2 regions of the Rhizobium sp. NPDC090279 genome follow, and region 1 is predicted to be linked to the other one. Evidence: riboswitches for the same ligand, from Rfam matches in the RefSeq annotation. Region 1 holds a riboswitch; the other holds the start of a gene.

Region 1 (4,719 bases):
TTCGTCATGATGGATGCGCAGTCGATGAACCCGACCATCCGCACCATCGACGGCATCGAAATCCTGGCCAAGGGCATCAAGTCCTTCGGCCTGGCGCAGTAACGATATGCGCCTCGTTGCAGAACGACGGTCATGGTGGGCACTTTTAGCGCTTGGCATGGCGGCGGTCGTCCTTCTCGCCTTCATGATCAGTCTCGCCGTATCGATCGGCGAGATTTCGATCCCGCTGTCGACGACCGCCAAGGCGATCGCGAACCGGATGTTCGGAACGAGTTTCGAACTGAGCCGGATTCACCAGGGTATCGTCTGGGATTATCGACTGAGCCGGGCGCTTGTCGCCGCCAGCACGGGTGCGTCGCTGGCGCTGAGCGGCGTGATCTTGCAGGCCCTGTTGCGCAATCCGCTGGCCGAGCCCTATGTGCTCGGCATCTCGGCCGGCGCCTCGACCGGCGCGGTCTGCATCATGATCCTCGGACTTGGCTACGGCATTCTGGGGCTTTCCGGCGGCGCCTTCCTCGGCGCGGTCGTCGCCTTCCTGCTTGTCGGTCTGCTTGCGGCTGGCGTCGGCGGCACGAGCGAGCGCATCATTCTCTGCGGCGTCGCCGGCTCGCAGCTTTTCAACGCGCTCACCTCCTACATCGTCACCACCTCGGCCAACGCCGAACAGGCAAGGGGCGTCATGTTCTGGCTGCTCGGCTCGTTGAGCGGCGTGCGCTGGCCGGATGTCTATCTTTCAGGGCCGGTCGCCATTGTCGGCTTTGCCATTTGCATGGCACATGTCCGCGTGCTCGACGCCTTCATCTTCGGCACGGACGCGGCTGCCTCGCTTGGCATTGCGGTCAGACGCGCGCAGATCGTTCTGCTCGGGGTGACGGCGTTCATGACGGCAGCGGTCGTCAGCATCGTCGGTTCCATCGGCTTTGTCGGATTGGTCATCCCGCACGCCGCCCGTTTCGCGGTGGGGCCGAGCCATGATCGGCTGCTGCCGGCTGCGGCCCTGGCCGGCGCCATCTTCATGGTCGGCGCCGATATCGTTTCGCGGGTCATCATCCCCCAGCAGATTCTGCCGATCGGTGTGGTTACTGCCCTTTTCGGGGCTCCGGCCTTTGCCATCATTCTCTATCGCGCCCGGAGGACGGCATGAGCATCGCTGTGGATACGGTGACCTTCGCGGCCGGCAATACTCTGATCGTCAACGGTGTCAGCCTGGCGGTGGAAAAGGGCAAGGTCCTTGGCCTTCTCGGGCCGAACGGTTCCGGGAAATCCAGCCTGCTGCGGCTGATCTGCCGGTTGAGGAAGGTCAGAAGCGGCGTCATCCGGCTTGGCGGCAGCGATATCACCTCCATCTCGCGTGGCGATATCGCTCGCCGCATCGCGCTTGTCGAACAGCAGGCGACGACCGATACCCAGGTGACCGTGATGGATGTCGTGCGTCTCGGCCGCACGCCGCATCGCGGTCCGCTGTCAGCCTGGAGCGCTCACGACGATACGGCGGTTTCGGATGCGCTTGCGCGCGTCGGCATGCAGGGTCGTGCCGGGCAGCTGTGGCAGACCCTTTCCGGTGGCGAGCGGCAGCGCGTCCATATCGCGAGAGCTCTTGCCCAGACCCCGAGCGAACTGCTGCTCGATGAGCCGACGAACCATCTCGATATCCAGCATCAGCTCGATATTCTCGGCCTGGTCTCCAAGCTCGATGTGACCTCGATCGTCGCGCTGCACGATCTCAATCTGGCAGCGATGTTCTGCGACAGCCTTGCCGTGTTGCAGAAGGGCGAGGTTGTCGCGGCCGGGCCGCCGGAAGAGGTATTGACGCAGGAATTGATCGAGCGGGTTTTCGGCGTGCGTGCGCATGTGCAGAAGTCCTCGGTCCATGGCCGCTGCAATATTCAATACATGGCGGGCTGAACCCATGGATGGCGCCAATTTCGATCTCAAGGAAGAGATCCGGGATTATTGGTCGAAGCGCTCCGAGACCTTTGATCTCGCATTCGGCCATAAAATTGCGCCCGGGCCGGAGGCTGACGCCTGGCAGGAGCCGATCCGCGCCGCGCTTGGCCCTCGGCCGAAGCGCGTGCTGGAACTTGCCTGCGGAACAGGGGAGGTAACGCGCCTGATCCACGATCTCGGCCATGAGGTGACTGCACTGGATTTCTCCGAGGCGATGCTTGCCGTCGCACGTAGGAAGCACGCGGGCAAGCCGCGCCTCCGGTTCTTGTTCGCCGATGCCGAACAGACGATGGAGCCGGATGAGACCTATGATGCCATCGTCTGCCGTCATCTGGTCTGGACGCTGACGCGGCCGGAGGAAACTCTCAAGGAATGGTTTCGGCTGCTGAAGCCCGGCGGGCGCCTGGTGATCTTCGATGGCGATTGGGCAAAGCCGAAGCCGGGCGGCCAGATCGCGACACGGTTGATCGCGCTGATCGACCGTTTGATTGGCGCAGACAAGAACTATGACGGAGCTCTCAGCAGCCGCCACGCGCGCATCATGGAAGCGCTGCCTTTCGGCGCCGGATTGCGCGCGGATGCGCTGGCCCCGCTTCTAAAGGCTGCCGGCTTTGCCGACATTCAGTTGCAATCGCATGCGCCCATCGCGAAAGCGCAGCGGAAGAATGCGAATTTGAGAAACAAGCTGCGGACCTTCGTCTATCGCCGCTTCATCCTCGTCTGCTCGCGCTTATTGACCTAATCAAATAAACATATAAAGATTTGTTTATATCTATTGACTTTGCCGCGCCATTGGTGAGAATTCACCCGTCATGGTTCTCTGGGATGGTTTGACCGTCTCAGGGCTAAGAGGGAATACGGTGCGCCGACATGTCGGCTATGCCGGAGCTGCCCCCGCAACTGTAAGCGGCGAGCCACTGTCCATAATGTCACTGAGGCGATGAGCCTTGGGAAGACGGACAGAGGCGCCGACCCGCAAGCCAGGAGACCTGCCAGGACAAAATAACGTCCACGGGCGGGGTGTCCCGGTGGTTGCTGCGACGGTCTTGAAGGACCGTTTTCGCACGCGTCCGCTTTACCCATGCCCCCACAAACCAATGGGGTATGACAGTGTCACAGAACAGCATTCCAGTTGCATCGCTCGGCTTTCCAAGGATCGGCCGCCACCGCGAACTCAAGTTCGCGCTCGAAGGCTTTTGGTCCGGAAAAATCCCTGAAAACGAGCTCATCGAAACGGCCAGGAGGCTCCGGGCCGAAAACTGGTCGCTCCAGCGCGACAAGGGGATCACGCGCATCCCTTCCAACGACTTCTCCTTCTATGATCACGTGCTCGATACGGCCGTGATGGTCGGCGCGGTTCCGTCCGTCTACGGCTGGAAGGGCGGGGATGTCTCGCTGTCGGCCTATTTCGCCATGGCGCGCGGCAGCCAGGGCGACGGCCACGCCGATTGCGGCCATGTGCATCAAGGCCACGGCGTCCCGGCGCTTGAGATGACCAAGTGGTTCGACACGAACTATCACTACATGGTGCCGGAAGTCTCCGAGGATCAGGAATTCAGCCTGACGTCGCAGAAGCCGGTCGACCATTTCCTGGAGGCAAAGGCGCTCGGCATCCACACGCGTCCGATCATCCTCGGTCCCGTCACCTTCCTAAAGCTCGCCAAGGCTCGCCCGGCAACCTTCAAGCCGCTGGACCTGCTGGCGAAACTCCTTCCTGTTTACGCGGAATTGCTGCGTCGTCTCGCCGCTGCCGGCGCCGATTGGGTTGAGATCGATGAGCCGATCGCCGTCCTCGATTTGACCGAGGGCGAGCGTCATGCCTTCTCCGTTGCCTATAAGGTGCTGACGAAGGCCGTGCCGGGCCTGAAGATCATGCTAGCGACCTATTTCGGCGGTCTTTCGGGCAATCTTGCCGCCGTTGCCGACCTGCCGGTCGCCGGTCTGCATGTCGATCTGGTCCGGGCTCCGGAGCAGCTCGACGATGTTTCGAAAGCCGTCCGCAAGGGGCAGGTCCTGTCGCTTGGCGTCATTGATGGGCGCAATATCTGGAGGGCGGATCTTGCCTCGATCATCAACCGACTGCAGCCGATCGTCACTGCCCGCGGTATCGAGGGCGTCGAAGTGGCGCCGTCGTGCTCGCTGCTGCATGTTCCGATCGATCTCGAGCTTGAGACGGCTCTCGATGCCGATCTGACGAGCTGGCTGGCATTCGCTACCCAGAAGCTTTCCGAGCTTTCGGTGCTGGGTCGTGGCCTTGCCGAAGGAAAAGCTGCTGTATCGGCCGAGGTCGAGGCAGCATCGAAGGCTATCGCCGCCCGCGCCGCTTCTCCGAAGGTCACCGATCCGCTGGTGCAGGGCCGCATCGCGGGCATCGATGCCGGCATGAAACGGCGTAACAGCGCCTTTGCGGAGCGTCGTGCGCTTCAGGCCGGTGCCATCCGGCTGCCGCTCTTCCCCACGACGACGATCGGCTCCTTCCCGCAGACGCCGGAGGTCCGCAAGGCCCGCTCGGCCCATGCCAAGGGCACGCTGAGCTATGTCGATTACGAGGCCTTCCTGCGCAAGGAAACGGAGGCGACCATCCGCTGGCAGGAGGAAATCGGCCTCGACGTGCTTGTGCACGGCGAATTCGAGCGTAACGACATGGTGCAGTATTTCGGCGAGCAGCTTTCCGGCTTCGCCTTCACCCAGCACGCCTGGGTGCAGAGCTACGGCTCGCGCTACGTTCGTCCGCCGATCATCTTCGGTGATGTTTTCAGGCCGAATCCGATG
Region 2 (4,719 bases), on a different contig from region 1:
CGAGTTCGCGTTGGGAAAGGTTGCGTGCCAGGCGGAGATGACGCAGGCGATTGCCAATATCGACGGACATTGTGGTCTCGGTTTTCAGGTGTTCGGAATATCGAAAACATCCCATTTCGATCAAACAAAATCAATGGCTTAAATATGTCAAGAAAAGGACTTGTTCGGAACAGGAAAATCGCTGATGTCAATGGCAGCGTAATGGAGGCGATAATGGACAAGATCACCCATCCCAACACCCCAGTTCTCGACAATTTCTGGATGCCGTTCACGGCAAACCGGCAGTTCAAGGCCGCACCGAGGCTGCTCGCGGCCGCGGATGGCATGTATTACACCGATGTCGACGGCAACAAGGTGCTCGACGGCACGGCTGGCCTGTGGTGCGTCAATGCCGGCCATGGCCGCAAGAAGATCGCGCAGGCGGTCGAGCGGCAGCTGGCGACGATGGATTTCGCCCCGACGTTCCAGATGGGCCATCCGATCGCCTTCGATTTTGCCGCAAAGCTTGCCGCGCACGCGCCGGGCGGGCCTGAGGCCGGGCTCGACCGTGTGTTTTTCACCGGTTCAGGCTCCGAATCCGTGGACACCGCACTGAAGATCGCCATCGCCTATCAGCGGGCCATCGGGCAGGGCACCCGCACCCGCATCATCGGCCGGGAAAAGGGCTATCACGGCGTCGGCTTCGGCGGCATTTCCGTCGGCGGCCTTGTCAACAACCGCCGCATGTTCCCGCAGATCCCCGCCGATCACATGCGCCACACGCTCGATGTCGAGCGCAACGCCTTCAGCAAGGGGCTGCCGGCTCACGGTATCGAGCTTGCCGAAGATCTGGAGCGGCTGGTGGCGCTGCATGGCGCTGAAACGATCGCTGCCGTCATCGTCGAGCCGATGTCCGGTTCGGCCGGCGTCATCCTGCCGCCGAAAGGCTATCTCGAACGGCTGCGGGCGATCGCCGACAAATACGGCATCCTGTTGATCTTCGACGAGGTGATCACCGGCTTCGGCCGACTGGGGACGCCATTTGCGACCGAGTATTTCGGTGTCGTTCCCGACCTCGTGACGACAGCAAAAGGCATCACCAACGGCACCATACCGATGGGTGCGGTCTTCTCCAGCCGCAAGGTCTATGATGGCCTGATGAACGGTCCGGAAAACCAGATCGAGCTCTTCCACGGCTATACCTATTCAGGTCATCCGGTCGCCTGCGCCGCCGGTCTCGCAACCATGGAAATCTATGAGGAGGAAGGCCTTCTCAGCCGCGCGAGCGAGCTGGCGGAAGACTGGCAGAAGGCGCTGCATTCGCTGAAAGGCCTGCCGCATGTGGTCGATATCCGCAATCTCGGCCTCGTCGGCGCCATCGAACTCGCGCCGCGCGACGGCGCTCCCGGCACCCGCGCCTACGACGTCTTCGTCGATTGTTTCCAGAAGGGGCTGCTGATCCGTGTCACGGGCGATATCATCGCGCTGTCACCGCCGCTCATCATCGAGCGCGCCGAGATCGAAACGCTCGTCTCCATGCTCGGCGATGCACTGAAGCGGGCTGCCTGATAATCTCTGAGCCTGGCCGGCGCTAATGGCGCCGGCCAAGTCACGATTCGTGAAGCGCTGCGGTTGCTGCCATGCTGTGCCGCCATATGATCGCTGGCAGCGGTTTGCCATATGAAGTGAAAAAAACCGATGTCGTCCAGCAAGATGCCGATGTCGTTTTCTTAGGCGCGCCACGTCGCTTGCCGTGATCTTCTGGATACGTTCAAGGTGCCATCGGGAAATGCCCTGATGGATAATTGGGAAACCGGTCTTAGGCCGGTGCTGCCCCCGCAACGGTAGCGGACCGAATGTCTCGATTGATGCCACTGGCAAATGGGCCGGGAAGGTGTCGGGATGTCCGAACGGACAGGTCTGAAGCCCGGAAACCAGCCTTGACGGCAGGCTCGACTGATCGCGGTGGGCGATCGAGAGACGAATGCGGGTGTCTTGAGATCACCCCGTTCCAATCTCGCAGCTCCATGTTCAGTCACGCATGCGCCGGTCGGAATGCCGCTGAAGCTGCGGCTGACGTGACCGATTTTGCTGCTGTTCTGCCCGTTGAGGAGCGGGCCGATCCGAAGAGGCCCGAAATCTCGGGCTGTCATGATCAAGCGTTCAACCAAGGAGGAGATGGCATGACTGGGAACAGAGGCGTCGTCTATATGCGACCCGGCAAGGTCGAGGTTCGCGATATCGACGATCCGAAACTGGAGGCGCCGGATGGCCGCCGCATCGAGCATGGCGTGATCCTGAAGGTGATCTCCACGAATATCTGCGGCTCCGATCAGCACATGGTGCGCGGCCGCACGACAGCGATGCCGGGCCTCGTGCTTGGGCACGAGATCACCGGACAGGTCATCGAGAAGGGCATCGACGTCGAGATGCTTGATGTCGGCGACATCGTCTCGGTTCCGTTCAATGTCGCTTGCGGCCGCTGCCGTTGCTGCAAGTCGCAAGACACCGGCGTTTGCCTGACGGTGAACCCGTCGCGCGCCGGCGGCGCTTACGGCTATGTCGACATGGGCGGCTGGATCGGCGGCCAGGCGCGCTACGTCATGATACCCTACGCGGATTTCAACCTGCTGAAATTCCCCGACCGCGACAAGGCCATGGCGAAGATCCGCGATCTCACCATGCTCTCGGACATTCTGCCAACCGGCTTTCATGGCGCCGTTCGCGCAGGCGTCGGCGTGGGTTCGACCGTCTATGTCGCAGGTGCCGGCCCCGTCGGCATGGCGGCTGCAGCTTCCGCTCGTATTCTCGGTGCCGCCGTCGTCATGATCGGCGATTTCAACAAGGATCGCCTTGCGCATGCCGCCAAGGTCGGTTTCGAGCCCATAGATCTCTCCAAGAGCGATCGTCTCGGCGACATGATCGCCGAGGTCGTCGGCACGAATGAAGTCGATAGCGCGATCGATGCTGTTGGCTTCGAAGCCCGAGGGCATTCGGGCGGCGAGCAGCCGGCAATCGTGCTCAATCAGATGATGGAGATCACCCGCGCGGCCGGTTCGATCGGCATTCCCGGACTATATGTGACGGAAGATCCTGGCGCCGCGGATAATGCAGCCAAGCAGGGCAGTCTGTCGTTACGTTTCGGCCTCGGCTGGGCGAAGGCGCAATCCTTCCATACGGGTCAGACGCCGGTGCTCAAGTACAATCGGCAGCTCATGCAGGCGATCCTGCATGACAGGCTGCCCATTGCCGATATCGTCAACGCCAAGATCATCTCGCTCGAAGATGCGGCACAAGGATATGAAAGCTTCGATCAGGGCGCTGCAACGAAATTCGTGCTTGATCCGCATGGCGAGTTGCTGAAGGCGGCATAGAGAAGAAGAAAAACTCACGGGATCATGCGGCGATCTCAAGACGAAGATAGGTCGGGAGTGGAGGTTGATATCTCCGCTCCCGATGTCGTATCGGCGAACGGTTATGAGTTTGCCGGACAACAAAACGGCAACAAAAGCCGGCGTTGACATCAGGTAGCCCATGAATACGTCTGCAATCTTTTGCACTGCCATGGAGTACTTCAGGCAAGTATGCACCGCAGCACTGGCCTGTCGATATTCCAGATCTTGGTGAGAGGCGGTCGATTATGAAGGGGGAAGTAGCGAAATTCACGCCTTTTGAGCTCCACGAGCGGCAATGACGCCGCTGTAATGGCCAATTATCGATAATAATAACGGATTATGTTGCCATTATACATCTATCCTTTACATATATGCGGGCATCCCTGTGGAGGAGCTCCGTCATTGCTTCCTAGTCAATGGCGGCTTGGCAAGGAACGCTAACCTGAAGAGATCGGACCAATGGCAAACTTTCTTGAGAAATGGACTTCAAAGAAGGCTGATAAGCCGAAGGCTGGCGCGCGGAATGTTATTGATACATTTCGTGCTCGAGTAGCAGAACAGAAGGCATATCTGGAGGAGTACGAGCGTGACGCGGCCGGCTTCAGGAAGTGGCGCTCCACTTGGTTCCAGCGTGTGCCCGGCGGCTTCGGCGTGACGGTCGGTCGCGACTCCGTCAACGCTGGTCGTGGATTGAACTATGTCGTTGTTGACACCGTCAAGGATGTGGCAGAGTTTCTCGATGATCTCGCCCATCACGCGGAGCATGATACCGGCTTCCGGCAGGCTCTTGAGCAGAACCGCCAGCGTCGCGTTGCGCTTCTGAATGCAGCAAAGACCGGAGGCAAGGCACCCGCCTCGAAGACCAAGGCGAAGGCTGCCAAGCCCGCCGCAGCGGCAAAGTCGGCCGTCGTCAAGCCTGCCGCTGCCAAGGCTGCTGTCGCCAAGGCTGCACCGAAGGCTACTCGGGCGAAGGCTGCTTCTGCTGCTGCCGCTCCCGCACCAGCTGCTGCAGAAGCAGCAAAGCCGAAGCGCACGCGTAAGACCAAGGCTGCTGGCGCAGCCGAATAAGACAAGGAAGCCCGCCTCACACGGGCTTCACTTTGTCTTGGTTCTGCAGCAGATGCAGCACAAGCGATAGCTCGATCGCGTATTCGTTTGCGGTTAACCGCAACGGACGAACAGCCTTTATGTCGCCAAGAATGGATGACTGGAAAGCCCCCATGAGACGGCGGCGTATCAAGGCAGTCGATACGCCGCCATCATGCCTCATGTCGTTTGATGCAGTTCAGCGGCCAGGAAGGGACCGCTGGATCGTGATCAAGGTAGACTTGGCTCTGACCATTAC

The links. Region 1 has a riboswitch for cobalamin ahead of metE (5-methyltetrahydropteroyltriglutamate--homocysteine S-methyltransferase). Riboswitches for the same ligand answer to the same signal wherever they lie in the genome.
Region 2: another riboswitch for cobalamin. It lies ahead of fdhA (formaldehyde dehydrogenase, glutathione-independent); the one in region 1 lies ahead of metE (5-methyltetrahydropteroyltriglutamate--homocysteine S-methyltransferase).

What each region holds. Positions count from the first base shown of each region.
Region 1 covers NZ_JBIVYI010000001.1:255,122-259,840, reverse strand. Annotated here, with positions in the region: gene ACIQWP_RS01200 (ABC transporter substrate-binding protein) at 1-102, shown strand, start outside; gene ACIQWP_RS01195 (FecCD family ABC transporter permease) at 107-1,144, shown strand; gene ACIQWP_RS01190 (ABC transporter ATP-binding protein) at 1,141-1,905, shown strand; gene ACIQWP_RS01185 (class I SAM-dependent methyltransferase) at 1,910-2,689, shown strand; cobalamin riboswitch at 2,744-2,959, shown strand; gene metE (5-methyltetrahydropteroyltriglutamate--homocysteine S-methyltransferase) at 3,052-4,719, shown strand, end outside.
Region 2 covers NZ_JBIVYI010000006.1:492,874-497,592, reverse strand. Annotated here, with positions in the region: gene ACIQWP_RS18060 (cupin domain-containing protein) at 1-70, opposite strand, end outside; gene ACIQWP_RS18055 (aspartate aminotransferase family protein) at 214-1,548, shown strand; cobalamin riboswitch at 1,737-1,937, shown strand; gene fdhA (formaldehyde dehydrogenase, glutathione-independent) at 2,163-3,353, shown strand; gene ACIQWP_RS18045 (hypothetical protein) at 3,834-4,442, shown strand.